DNA from 4 places in the Pseudomaricurvus sp. ABR4_320 genome. Region 3 is predicted to be linked to each of the others. Evidence: predicted binding sites of a transcription regulator. Region 3 holds the regulator's gene; each other region holds the start of a gene.
The links. Region 3 encodes LexA, which represses DNA repair genes until DNA is damaged. Its sites were predicted from a motif close to ACTGTNTNTANANACAGT; they were not measured.
Positions count from the first base shown of each region.

Region 1 (3,529 bases), on a different contig from region 3:
CGCAGCGTGTGGCTGAGGTCAAGCAAAAGCAGGGGGGGGAGGTTGTATATTATCGCCCCGAACGCGAAGCCCAAGTGCTGCGCAAAGCGATGGACCGCAACCAAGGCCCTCTTGGTGATGAGGTTATCGGTAAGCTGTTTCGGGAAATTATGTCGGCATGTTTGGCACTCGAAAAGCCCGTGCAGGTGAGTTATCTCGGGCCGGAAGGAACCTTTACCGAGCAAGCTGCGATTAAACATTTCGGCCACGGCGCTGAGACATCTCCCGCCGCAACCATTGACGAGGTGTTTCGGGATGTCGAGGCCGGTGCGGTTCAGTATGGTGTTGTACCGGTAGAAAACTCAACCGAGGGTGTTGTTAATCATACCCTCGACAGTTTTGTAGATTCGAATATCAAAATTTGTGGTGAGGTGGTGTTGCGTATCCATCACAATTTGTTGATTTCAGACGTGACTCGTCAGGACGCCATCTCGCGCATCTATTCCCACTCTCAGTCCCTGGCTCAATGTCGTAAATGGTTGGATGCCAACTACCCGAAAGCTGAGCGTATCGCGGTCAGCAGTAATGCTGAGGCTGCGAAACGACTTAAGGGCGAATGGAATGCTGCCGCGATTGCCGGCGAGATGGCTGCGGAGAAGTACGACCTCAATATTTTAGCGGAAAAGATCGAAGATCGTCCGGACAATTCGACTCGGTTTTTGATCATCGGCACTCAAGATGTCCCTCCCTGCGGAGAAGACAAGTCTTCTGTCGTCATCGCGATGCGCAACGAACCGGGCGCTTTGCACGATCTGCTGGAGCCCTTTCATCGTTATCGGATTGACTTGACTCGGGTTGAGACACGTCCATCCCGCAGCGGTAACTGGAATTACGTCTTCTTTATCGATTTCAATGGCCATGTTGATAACCCTGACGTCAAAGCCGCGTTACAGGAAGTTTCCAGTCGAGCCGCCGATCTCAAAATTTTGGGTTCATACCCGAAAGGTTTGCTGTAGACGTTCACTTAATAACTCGTACCGTTAAATAACGCTTTTTGCGACAGGGCGTGGCAAGCTGCTTTGACTCTTCGGTTCGCGGTATGAACTCTTTTCACAGTCAGTCATTAATCCGCATGTTCTGCGGTTACATACGAATATAAGAGGACCCGGGTGTCTATCCAGATAAACAAACTGGTCGTTATTGGGCTTGGGTTGATTGGTAGCAGTCTGGCCAAGGCGATGAAGAGTCAAAACCATTGCCGCAGTGTCATTGGGGTCGCGCGTCGCGAAGAGACCTGCCGGGCTGCTGAAAAGTTGAATGTGGTTGATCGCGCTGTCACTCAGCTGACCGATCTCGTCTCCGAATTGGGTGCGGGAGACGTGATACTGATTGCCGTGCCAACGTTATCCGTAGAAAACATTCTGCAGGATATTCATGCGGCGGGAATATCGCCGTCGGTGACCATCACTGATGGCGCCAGTGTTAAAGGCTCGGTTATCGATGCGGTCAGGCGTGTTTTTGGTCATTTGCCCGCTCAGTTTGTTGGTGGCCACCCCATTGCCGGTTCAGAGCAGAGTGGGGTAGAGGCGGCCAATGATAAACTGTATGTGGACCATCGCGTTATTCTGACTCCGACTGCAGAAACAGGACCAGAACATCTGGCAAAAGTTAAAAAGCTGTGGGAGCTTGCCGGTGCTGAGGTGTTGACCATGCCGGTCGAGGAGCACGATCAAGTATTGGCAGCCACGAGTCATCTGCCTCATGCGATTGCGTTTTCCCTCGTAGATACACTTGCCCATGATTCGGAGAACGAAAATATTTTTCGCTATGCGGCCGGTGGTTTTCGGGACTTTACCCGCATAGCGTCCAGTGATCCGGTGATGTGGCACGATATTATGCGAGCGAATCGCGCCTCTGTGTTGCAATCACTAGACCTCTTTACAGACAACCTGTCGCGGTTGCGTTCTGCGGTTGAGACAGATGACAGTACCTATCTGCTGGGCGTCTTTACCCGTGCGAAATCCGCCCGGGATCATTTTACCAAAATGCTGGCCAGACAGGCCTACAATTCGGAATCTCAAAAAGTCATGAGTAAGTTTCACGTTCTGCCGGGCGGCAGCATACAAGGCAGTTGTCGTGTGCCTGGTGACAAGTCTATTTCTCATCGTTCCATCATGTTGGGCTCAATTGCTGAAGGTGTTACGGACGTCGAAGGGTTTTTGGAAGGGGAAGATGCGTTGGCGACCTTGCAAGCCTTTCGAGACATGGGGGTCGTCATTGAAGGGCCGGATCAAGGCAAGGTCAAGGTGCACGGTGTCGGGCTAAATGGTTTGGAGCAACCTCCCGGTCAGTTGTATTTAGGCAATTCAGGAACGTCTATGCGGTTGTTGTCGGGCTTGTTGGCCGGGCAGACGTTTACCTCGACGCTGACGGGGGACGAATCCCTCAGCCGACGCCCTATGAAGCGAGTGGCCGATCCCTTGTCATTGATGGGGGCGGATATTGAAACCGGAGTAAACGGGGTGCCGCCATTGGTGATAAATGGCAACGCTCAGTTAACCGGTATCGACTATTCCATGCCGATGGCCAGCGCACAGGTTAAGTCCTGCCTGCTTTTGGCAGGGTTGTATGCCGAGGGCACGACCCGTGTCACAGAACCTGCGCCGACAAGGGATCATACTGAGCGGATGCTTTCTGCGTTTGGCGTAGAGGTCGTCCGAGAGGGGAATTCGGTATCTCTGTCTCCAGGGCAAAGCCTTAAGGCGACGTCTATTGAAGTGCCAGCCGATATCTCTTCAGCAACATTTTTTATGGTGGCTGCAGCCATTGCGCCAGGGTCTGATGTCACTCTGCAACACGTTGGCATCAATCCAACTCGTGATGGAGTGATAACGATATTGAAGCTGATGGGTGCTGATATCACATTGTCTAATGAACGTTTGGTTGGCGGTGAGCCGGTCGCAGATATTCGGGTGCGTTATACTCCATTACAGGGGATCGAAGTTCCTGAGGATCAGGTTCCTCTTGCCATCGACGAGTTTCCCGCATTATTCGTGGCTGCAGCCTGCTCGCAGGGCCGTTTTGTACTTTCTGGCGCAGAAGAACTGCGTGTGAAAGAGAGTGATCGAATTCAGGCGATGGCCGATGGTCTCGCTCTGTTAGGGGTAAAGGCAGAGCCGAAGCCTGATGGGATTATCATTGAGGGCGGTGAAATTGGGGGCGGTGTCGTCGATAGTCTGGGAGATCACCGCATCGCGATGGCTTTTGCCGTGGCAGGACTGCGTGCTACTGCGCCAATTACCATTGACGATTGCGCCAACGTGGCGACTTCTTTTCCAACATTTGTTGGTCTGGCCAAGGAACTCGGCTTGCAGATCGATGTTCTTTCATCCTGAGATATTTGATTAATAAGGACGTAGGATTGTGAAAATACTAGTCACCGGCGGTGCAGGCTTTATCGGCAGCGCGGTTATTCGACACCTGATTGCTGATACCGACCATCACGTGCTGAATGTGGATGCATTGACTTATGCTGGTAATTTAGAATCCA
Region 1 covers NZ_JBSWVF010000007.1:59,426-62,954, forward strand. The annotation lists gene pheA (prephenate dehydratase) at 1-995, shown strand, start outside; gene ACXAFR_RS15475 (bifunctional prephenate dehydrogenase/3-phosphoshikimate 1-carboxyvinyltransferase) at 1,149-3,374, shown strand; gene rfbB (dTDP-glucose 4,6-dehydratase) at 3,403-3,529, shown strand, end outside.
Region 1: ACXAFR_RS15475 (bifunctional prephenate dehydrogenase/3-phosphoshikimate 1-carboxyvinyltransferase) is a predicted target of LexA. The motif match lies at 1,083-1,100, and genes of this name have one in related genera.

Region 2 (3,529 bases), on a different contig from region 3:
GCCACCAGTGACTGTCAATACGGTAGCCATCGCTGAGCAGCTGCCAGTCTTCAATGCGACGATAAATGGCAATGGGATCCGGCAGCAGCCATAGGGGCAGCGGGGGAAAGTCCGTCGTTTCTTGGGATGATGTTGTCATTGCCGCGACATCGTTTGCGCCCTTGAGCTGCCGGTCGTGCGATAGGGGCTCCAGTCGCTGGCGATATTCCGGCAGGTGTTCATTGACAGTGTGCAGGCGAAAAAGGCGCTCTCGCCCCAGTCGAGCCGAGAGCAGATCTAACAGGTCGTGGGGGTTGTTATCCTGCTGGTGGCCCAGTTCTTTGAACAGCGGCTGGCTGCGGGCTTCGCTCGCGACCAGCGCGCGACTGGCGAGTTGGACGCTCTCGATAGGGGAGGCAATCTGAAAGTCGTGCAGTTTTAACCAGGACAGTCGCAGAAAGGTTTCCGACTGGCTCTGTGCGCTGGACAGATCGATATCGAGCCGCGAATCACTGCGGTCGAAGTGAAAGAACCGCCATTGAAAGCCCTGGCACTGGTATTGATGCTGCTGCAGAAATCCCTGCAGTTCCGTCAGCAATTCCTGCATGGGGCCGTTCAACATATCGACGTCTGTCAGACCATCCAGATAATGGCGTTCGGCAAAGAAGGTGTTGGGAGGTCGGAGCCAGGCTTGTAAATCGTCTCCGCTGCCGCAGATCTTATCGAGCAGTTCCGCAAACCCCTGACCATGGCGACGGCTGAGGCTCGCTCTGGGCAGATCCAGCAGAGCGCCGAGCTGGCGAAACCCGGTTTGTTGCAGGCGTCGCAACTGCCGGTCTGATAGGGGCATGGCTTCCAGAGGCAGGGGTCGCAGGCGTTTCAGAAAATACCCGTGAGAGAAGTGGTCGGTATGGATGCCTGCTTTTAAGGTGGCCTTCTCATCAAGACAGTTGAGTGCGGGCACCAAGCCCAGCAACCATGACGCTTTGGGGGTGTGCCCAAGGCTGAGAATCGGTGTCAGCTGCTGTTGCTGAAGTCCTCGTCGCAACAGTGACAGCAACCGTTCCAGTCCTTTGAATAGTCGCAGGCAACTGCCGATTTCCAGCAATAGAGAATCCGGCTCTGACAGTAGCTTGCCGTTGGTATCAGTGACCTGATGGCGGCTGACATAAGGCGTAAAGCGATAACACCAGTGGGCCAGTTGTTCCAAGGCAGTGGCCTCGGCGCTGGTGTCACGTTCTTGTGTGTGAAGTTCATCCAGTAGAGCCATGGCGGTGCTGAGAGATTGGCCGGGGACGACGCCTGCAGCCTGTGCGCTGGCAGAAGCAAACATGACTTGCCGTTGCTCGATAATCGCCAGAGCACTGTCGCTGCCGCGTTCCCGGTGGGCCAGATCGAGTGCGAGCTGCGGTAGCCGCAAACAGAGCCAAAGTCTCGACATATTCTGACCTCAGGTTCGCGCAGCAGAGAGTGCCGTGACTTTGCCGCTCTGGCGCTGACTGCCGCGTTGACCAAGGGCGGCGAGATCCGGCAGTGGCGCATGGTGCGAAGGCTGCTGGTGGGTGCGCCGGGCGAGCTCCTCCTGAAACGGCCGCGCCGGATCGCCGATCAGTTCGAGGGATAGTGTCTGGTCCGCCCAGCCGCCGCGCTGTTTCAGGATTTGTATGGGCAGCTGACCGTTCTGCTGAGGAGACAGAACCAGGCGCAGTGCTGCGGGGGAGGTCTGCTGTTGTTCCCGCTGGTGACGGAGCAACACATGCCAGCAGCCGCCGGCGACAGCGGCCTGTTGCAGGCGGCGCAGTTCTTTGTCTCGCAAGGGTTTATCGCTCGCCCAGCTCAGTACGGTGCTGCAACTGGCTGAGCGCAGGCATTCATCGGTGGTCCAGAGAAATTCCCGCAGGCCGCCGGGACGAATGATCAACAACCGCTGCAGGTCAATCCCAAAGCGCTGCAGTGCCGGGGCAAAAGGTTGCCACGGGGGATCGATCAGCACCAGCCAGGGGCTCTGTTGCTGCAGGCGCTGCAGGGTGGGCAGCAGCAGACGCCACTCGCCAATGCCGGGTCTTGGCAGCAGCAGTTCGGTGGTTGCCCCAGGCGGCCAGCCACCCAGGTGTAGAGCGGTGTCGAGCGCGTCGTAGCCGGTGGCAATGCCGTGAGCCTGACGCGGCCCGCGGGAGGCCTGCCAGGTGTTGGGCAGTTGCAGCAGTTGTTCAATGTTCTTGTTCATACAGTAGTTATACTGTATAAAAATACAGCCTTCAAGTTGGTAGGGTTTTGCATCTGTCGCTTTTTCGGACAGATTCGGAGTTGACGGGGCTTGAGGGCATATCGGCGTGGGCTGGATATGCCATAAGGATCCAAACAGGCAGGGCTAGAAAGCGCTACGCCATGGTCAAACAATCGACAATCGCGAATCCTGCCAGGCCAGGGTTCTTTCATTACCAGGAGGGAAGTGCAAGATGTCTTATATCGATGGATTTGTTATTCCTGTTCCTGCGGCCAATAAAGAGCAGTTTATTGAGCACGCCAGAACAGCTGATCAGGTGTTTATGGAGCAGGGGGCGCTCAGGGTGATCGAGACCTGGTCCGATGATGTCGCTGCCGGTACCCATACAGACTTTTTTAAAGCGGTGGCCGCAGAGGAGGGCGACAGCGTGGTGTTTTCTTGGATCGAATGGCCGGACAAAGCCACACGGGATAACGCCATGGTGCAGATGGAAGCGCTTATTCAGACCGATCCCCGTATGAACACCGAGCTCAACCCCATGCCGTTTGATGGCCGTCGATTAATTTACGGTGGCTTTGAACCTGTGGTGACTCTGGAGGCCAACTCATGAATGCCCAAGGTGATTTTATCTGGTATGAGTTGATGAGCCGGGATCTGGCGTCTGCGAAGGCGTTTTACGAACCGCTGATCGGCTGGCGTGTGGGTGAGAAATTGCCCGGCGATATGGCGTATTACGAAATCGCGGTCGGTGATACCTGTATCGGTGGTGTTATGCCGCTCACGGATGACATGTGCGAGCAGGGCGCCAGACCTTGTTGGCTCGGGTACATCGCCGTAGAAGATGTCGATGCTACGATAGACAAACTCGTGCAACTGGGTGGGCAGGTGTTGCTCCCGGCATTTGATATTGAAAATATCGGGCGTTTGGCGATGGTGTCCGATCCCCTGGGCGCGCCTTTTTATCTCATGCGAGGTTTTGTGGATGCCGAGAGTCATGCCTTTCATGAAACGACGGCAGGACACTGTTGTTGGAATGAATTGAACACGACCGATCAAGCCGCAGCGATTGCATTTTATACCGAACTGTTCGGCTGGGATTGTGAGGAGAAAATGTCCATGGGTGAGATGGGCGACTATGTTTTTATTCATCAAAACGGCGTTCAGATGGGCGCGATTTCTCCGGTCCAGCAAGAGGGGAGTTTCTGGCAGTATTACATTCGCGTAGACGATATCTATGCCACACCGGGTGCGATTGCGGAGCTGGGTGGCAAGGTGTTACACGGGCCTCACGAAGTGCCTGGTGATGACGCGATTGTGATTGGA
Region 2 covers NZ_JBSWVF010000002.1:603,875-607,403, forward strand. The annotation lists gene ACXAFR_RS05820 (Y-family DNA polymerase) at 1-1,420, opposite strand, end outside; gene imuA (translesion DNA synthesis-associated protein ImuA) at 1,430-2,206, opposite strand; gene ACXAFR_RS05830 (DUF1428 domain-containing protein) at 2,439-2,816, shown strand; gene ACXAFR_RS05835 (VOC family protein) at 2,813-3,529, shown strand, end outside.
Region 2: imuA (translesion DNA synthesis-associated protein ImuA) is a predicted target of LexA. The motif match lies at 2,218-2,235, and genes of this name have one in related genera.

Region 3 (3,529 bases):
TGCGCAAGCAATTAGCTCTTTCTTGCTGTAGTGCTGACGGGCCCTTAGCATTTCGATGCTGGCAGAAGCATCTCGAGGATTTATTTCCAAAGCGTCAACAACCTTCAGCGCACCTTCGCGATGATTGCAAACCAGAATCAAATCGCAACCGGCATTAAGAGCCAACTCCGCACGCTGCACGAAATCTCCATAGCGGGCAGCACCCTCCATGGTTAAATCATCGCTGACAATGACCCCAGCAAAGCCTAAGTCCTTACGTAATACATCGTTTAACCAAGGCTTCGAAAACCCCACCGTATGACTGGAATCCAACGCATCAAAAACAATGTGCGCAGGCATTACCGCTTCAAGCTGACCGAGGAGCGCTTTGAACGGCAGCAGATCATGAGACTCAATCGCGGCCATCGGCCGGGTATCGATGGGCAAATCCAAATGACTGTCTTCCCTAACACTGCCGTGACCGGGGAAATGTTTCCCGGTCACGGCCATGCCGGCACGGTGTGCACCCTTGATAAATGCACCCGCGAGCTCTGTCACTCGCTGCGGATCTGACGAAAATGCTCGATCACCAATAACACTCGAAAAATTGTCATCGACATCCAGCACCGGGGTAAAACTCAAATCGAAACCCACCGACAAGACTTCTGCAGCAAGCAACCATCCACACTGCTCTGCCTGTGAAATTGCACGAGCGGGATCTTTGGTAAACTCCGCATCGAAGACCTGCATCGGAGGAAACCGCGTAAAACCTTGGCGACAGCGCTGAACGCGCCCCCCTTCTTGATCCACACAAAGTAATAGTTCTGGCCGCAACTCACGAATCTCAGCCAGAAGATCGGCGACCTGGTTGTAATCGACGACGTTGCGCCCAAACAGTATGACGCCCCCCACAGCAGGACTCAGCAAAAGCTCTCTCTCAACATCATCCAACCGGGTACCGTCAACATCTAGAATAAGCGGCCCTAAAGCCATTTTTGTGCTCCTTATAAAAAGAATTCGTGTTCTATCGAGCAAAGAAAAATCGGCTGCTCACTGAAAATCATGTTATTTCAACGACTCACCGTTAGACAGATTTTGCATGATCACCTGCCACATCAGAACTGATTGGAACTTTACGACAGGAAAATAAATTAAGCGAACCCTTGAATATCAAGCACTTAGTTTTTCCTCGAGCCAACAATTTGACAGCTATCTCACACCAGCTGACTGGCATCTAATTCATCGGATCTTTTCCTGCCTGTCTTCACAGAGTATGTTTGTTCGCAAGAGATACGAAACAACAATAACGAGGTACCAAAGATGTCAGCACTACGACAAACCCCGACGCCAGCAGGCCCAATCATCGGCGATTGGTATGAAGATCTTGACTCTCACCTGAAGTTTGAAGTGGTCGCCCTCGATCCAACGACAGAAACCATTGAAATTCAATACGCCAATGGCGACATATCGGAGCTGGACGACGATTGCTGGACACAGTTGCCCCTTATCACGACGGTGCCTCCAGAAAGCCCTACGAGCATTTTTGAAGATACTGCTGGCTTTTGGTCTACCGATGACTCCCCGTCTTTTGCGGCACTATCAGACCCGCTAACGATGATTGAGCCTGACCTGTTTCCCGGAACGGAAGACTTCTAGCGATTTTCCCACCGACAAACGATGAACGCCCCTCCTGGAGATCATTGGATTCTCCAGCGAGATAAGGCACAACAAAACATCGCTCCAACATGATCAGGACGTTTCATGTCCTGCGTCCCGTCACTCCCTTCTTGGACTCCTTCTTATTTTCTTAAAAACCTGAAGTGCCGAGAAGCTCAAGCGTTGCCATCGACTTCCAATCATTCGTCAGCCGCACAGGTCATTACTAGAAAAAGAAAAACACGGTCAAAGAAATCCTTGCACCTGAACAGCCACTGTATATAATCACAGATACTGTATGAAACATCAGGCTCGCTATGATAAAGCTCACCAGACGCCAGGAAGAAGTATTAAACCTTATTAAGCGTCATATCGATGAAACCGGATATCCCCCCACCCGAGCAGATATTGCCCGAGAACTTGGATTCCGCTCAGCCAATGCTGCAGAAGAGCATTTGAAAGCGCTCGCAAAAAAAGGCGCAATTGAAATGGTTCCAGGGGCATCGAGAGGTATTCGCCTCCCGGACCACAATCAGGGCATTCCGGTTGTCGGCCGAGTCGCCGCCGGTAATCCCATACTCGCGGCTGAGCACATCGAAGAATACTGCAATCTCCCAAGCACTTTTTTTTCTCCGTCGGCGGACTATTTTCTGAAAGTCAGCGGTGAAAGCATGAAGGACATCGGCATTCTGGACGGCGACTTGTTAGCCGTTCATAAAACCGAATCGGCTCACAACGGTGAAGTCGTTGTCGCAAGAATCGGCGATGAAGTAACCGTCAAACGGTTCTTTCGTGGCAGGTCCCAGTTTAATGTCGAACTGCACCCTGAAAACGCAGAGTTCGAGGTTATTAAAGTTGATTTGCGAGACACCGAATTCGCGGTTGAAGGACTCAGCGTTGGGGTTATTCGCCGCCAGTAGGCCAAATAAACCCAACTAGGCGCTCACATTGCTGTATTAGAGGCAGGATAAAAGGCACCTCTGAATAAATGAGGTTTGCTACTGGCAAGAAAGCTCTTCTCACAGAAACCGGGCATAGATTGAAATTTATGACGGAATAAGCAAAGTTTTCAGTTGCCCGCAGCCAAAACGGAATTCGTTTACGTTAGAGGCGCCTTCGACAATAGCGCCATTGCAGACCTGCCCAGAGAGATGTTTTTACACACGGAACACACTGTTGATTATCGTATGAAGAAAACCGGTTCTTCTCCACTTTTGGGGAAGATCTCTCCAGGAGCTCGCTCTAATGACACACAGATTTAATTGCAGCACATCAACTAAACGCGTATCACCTTCGATCCAAGCATCACTTTTTGCTCACTCAGACGACAGTTTCCTACCGGATAATCTGCCAAACTCAATTACTCAGTTAACACTCGCGAGAGAAAACGCCATCAGTTTTCTCTACCCGATTGTCTCCCACTTGAGTAATGAAAGTACGCGCTGGACAACTTGGATACTTTCGTCCCCGGAAGAACGCGTTGCGCTACAAAAACGTCACTTCGATTGCCGTGCGATCCGTCTGATCTATACTCGTGATACGTCAGAGGTACTTCCACTATTCAACTCAGCGCTCTGCGCAGGTACCAGCGACACAGTAATTGCCTCCCCTGAAAACAATATCAGTGCGGCACAGATGAAGCGTTTACATCGCACTGCCGCGGCTAACAATGCGCAAGGGCTGCTGGTCAATTATTACTGATAAGAGTTTGTTCTCAGAATTAATTTAGGACCGCAAGTGGCTATCAAAGGGACTTTTCAGGCCTAAAAATCTGACCTCAAAAAAATCACTCAATTCTGAGGTGCAGGTTGGGACAATGAATGCTGGGATTTGCTTTTAGAAATCGCAACAGGACCTCTATCATCCAGCACCATTAACTCGGCCAGAGAAGAAG
Region 3 covers NZ_JBSWVF010000001.1:693,479-697,007, forward strand. The annotation lists gene nagZ (beta-N-acetylhexosaminidase) at 1-972, opposite strand, end outside; gene ACXAFR_RS03035 (DUF6763 family protein) at 1,300-1,635, shown strand; gene lexA (transcriptional repressor LexA) at 1,953-2,555, shown strand; gene ACXAFR_RS03045 (hypothetical protein) at 2,881-3,336, shown strand.

Region 4 (3,529 bases), on a different contig from region 3:
GTAAATCGGCTCGAGGCCGACCTCTTGCAGGCAGACATAGCCAATTCCCAGTACTCCCAGCAGAATGATTAATGTTTGAATATAGTCGGTTGCGATGACAGCTTTAAGACCGCCAAACAAAGTATAGGCGATACAAATCACTAGGATAGCTGACATGCCGACGGCGTAGGGCAGACCGCTGAGGGAGTTCAGTAGAATGCCGCCTGCCATGCCGAGACTGACCAGCCAGCCGAGGGCATAGAAAAATGAAACGATCAGAAACACAACCCATGCGGCGCGGCCAAAACGCATGCGGATAAAGTCTCCGCAGGTGAACCCTTGCGGCATCAGCGCTTTGATGCGTTGGGCCATGGGAGCAAACAGAATGAGGCCGAGAGCAGCCATGGAATAGCCGAGCATACCCCAGATGCCGAATTGATAGGTCAATTGCGGGGCGACCAAAGTCGTGTTGCTTGTTATCCAGGTTGCCATCGCCGTTGCTGACGCCAGCGCCATGCCGACACTGCGGCCAGCCAGCATAAAGTCGTCAGCGGTGCGGTTGCTGCGGCCAAGCCACCAGCCGAAAACGACCCATAGCACGCCGAAGAGCAACAGGATGACCAGTGCCGTCGGAATAGATATTTGAACCAAGTTAGCGTCCGTAGCCGAAGCGGTTATCGTTATTTTTTGCGTTCAGGTGGGCGATGGTTGCGATCAGAGCGGTAAACAACAATGCGCCGATCCCGAACAGTGTCCAGGCGAGAAGCAGACTACGATGTGCCACGCGAAATTCTACTGTGGCACTTTGAGGATGTCCTGCGTCGTTGACCAGGCGAGCATAGTAGGAGCCGTCACCGAGTCCGCTGATGCTGACCTTATTTTGATTGGCCAGGGGATAGCGCTGCACCGCTTCGCTGAAATCGGTGTCACTGGCAATTTCTAATAGCAGTTTGCTGTCGCCTTTTGTGGTTTTGTCCCAATTAAATGAGAGATAACCTTCCGTTGCAACGTCACTGCTTGCCGTCAACGTCAGTGGCAATGCCGCCCAGGTGCCAGCGCTGAATAAGATCAGCTGGACCATGAGTAGCAACGACGTTGTTCGGTGCGCCATACGCCCGCCCCAAGTCATAAGTGAGGCATCACTTTACTATTCCTAACTCGCGTTATCAAATACGTCTCCTTTAAAGCCTGCTGTGTAATCTAACGATACGAAAACGCTCACGCCTCTTATAATTAGTCTTTAAAGCAGATTTTGGATTTACTGAGCAGGCACTTTCTTGACCTGGCCTGAGGGAACTGGGAGACTGATACTGGATGAAACAACAGTGGCAAGTAGGAGGCGGGGTTGGCGCTGATTTTGGGCATTGATCCCGGCTCCCGAAAAACCGGCTTTGGTCTTATCAATAGTGATGGCCACCGCCATGGTTATGTGGCCAGTGGCATTATTCGTATACCGCCAACGGAATTACCGGCGCGGTTGAAAGTCATCTTTGAGTCGGTTGGTGAGTTGATCGATGAATACCAGCCTCAGCAGATGGCGATCGAACAGGTGTTTATCTCTCGCGGCCCCATGTCGGCCTTAAAGTTGGGGCAGGCACGTGGGGCGGCCATTGTGGCTGGCGTGTCGCGCTCACTCGACGTCTTTGAATACGAAGCGCGTAAAATAAAACAGTCGGTCGTGGGGCACGGTGGTGCCGACAAAGGGCAGATGCAGGCGATGGTTAAGCACTTGTTGAAGCTGCCTGCAGAGCCTCCCGCTGACGCAGCTGACGCCCTGGGTGTTGCCCTTTGCCACGCCAATTCTCAACAACAATTTGAACGTATTGCCAGTGCGACTCGCTTTCGGCGCGGTCGCCTAGTGTAAATTTTATGGGGTTTGTGAGGGGAGCTATAACATTTTGAAACATGCCTATTTTCGATTGGAGATCTGCCGATGATTGGCCGTTTGCACGGCAAGCTGCTGGAAGTGCATATCCCCGAAGTTCTGCTCGATGTGAATGGCGTTGGCTATGAAGTGCTGGTGCCGATGACCACTCTTTATCAGTTGCCCATCGCTGGCAACGATACCACGCTCTATACACATTTGGCGGTTTCAGAAACCGCGCAGACCCTCTACGGCTTTCACACCCGTGAAATTCGAGAGTTATTTCGCACGCTGATTCGCATTAACGGGGTTGGGCCGAAGCTTGGTCTGGCGATTCTCTCTGGACTCGATGCACAGCAACTGGTCGACTGTGTTCAAAACAATCGTATTGCGGTGCTGACCAAGGTTCCTGGCGTGGGGAAAAAGACCGCAGAGCGATTGCTGATCGAACTGCGTGACAAATTTGAAAAAATGGATGCGCTGGCAACGGCAGATGCCGATGCCGCTCCGGTTGCAGGAAATCCCGCGGTAGTGAATCGGCGCGATATTATTGCTGAGGCAGAGGCTGCGTTGGTGGGGTTGGGATATAAACCGGTTGAAGCCTCGCGTGCGGTGGCAGCGGTTCTCGACGAGCATGACTGTGAGCGCAGCGAAGAACTGCTGCGCCTTGCCCTCAAGAGCTTGATGCCTGTTTAACTTCACTGATAGAGACTGTGAATAATGATCGAAAAAGACAGCTTTGTAGTCAGTGAGCGCCTGATTACTGGTGAAGTGCAGGGGCGCGAAGATCAGCAGGATCGAGCGGTTCGTCCCCAGAAGTTGACAGATTATGTCGGTCAGCCTGCTGTTAGAGAGCAGATGGAGATCTTTATCAGTGCCGCCCGTGGTCGAGGTGAAACCTTGGATCACACTCTGGTCTTTGGGCCTCCCGGTCTTGGTAAAACCACGCTGGCAAATATCATCGCGAACGAAATGGGGGCCAATCTTAAATCGACGTCTGGACCAGTACTGGAAAAGGCCGGTGATCTCGCCGCGTTGATGACCAATCTGGAAGCGGGCGATGTCTTGTTCATTGATGAGATTCACCGGTTGAACCCCAGCGTTGAAGAGATTCTCTATCCCGCGATGGAAGACTTTCAGCTCGACATTATGATTGGGGAGGGGCCAGCGGCTCGCTCCATCAAGCTGGATCTGCCTCCGTTCACGCTGGTTGGTGCAACCACGCGGGCAGGGCTGTTGACATCACCTTTGCGTGACAGATTCGGCATTGTTCAGCGGCTCGAATTCTATTCCGTTGCCGATCTTGCCCACATTGTGTCGCGTTCTGCACGCCTGATGCATATTGCGATGGAGTCTGAAGGCGCCCATGAGGTGGCGCGTCGCTCGCGGGGGACGCCGCGTATCGCCAACAGGCTGTTGCGCCGAGTGCGTGATTATGCCGAAGTAAAAGCCAATGGTGTCGTAGACAGTCAGACAGCTTCGAAGGCGTTGGATATGCTCAACGTAGATCAGTGTGGTTTTGATCATATGGATAGACGCCTGTTGCTGGCCATTATCGAAAAATTTGGTGGCGGGCCAGTAGGGGTGGACAGTCTGGCGGCGGCGATCAGCGAAGAGCGGGATACCATCGAAGATGTTCTAGAACCGTTTCTGATCCAGCAGGGCTATGTCGCTCGAACGCCCCGG
Region 4 covers NZ_JBSWVF010000011.1:149,339-152,867, forward strand. The annotation lists gene ACXAFR_RS19975 (sodium:solute symporter family protein) at 1-630, opposite strand, end outside; gene ACXAFR_RS19980 (hypothetical protein) at 632-1,090, opposite strand; gene ruvC (crossover junction endodeoxyribonuclease RuvC) at 1,325-1,843, shown strand; gene ruvA (Holliday junction branch migration protein RuvA) at 1,913-2,539, shown strand; gene ruvB (Holliday junction branch migration DNA helicase RuvB) at 2,564-3,529, shown strand, end outside.
Region 4: ruvC (crossover junction endodeoxyribonuclease RuvC) is a predicted target of LexA. The motif match lies at 1,289-1,306, and genes of this name have one in related genera.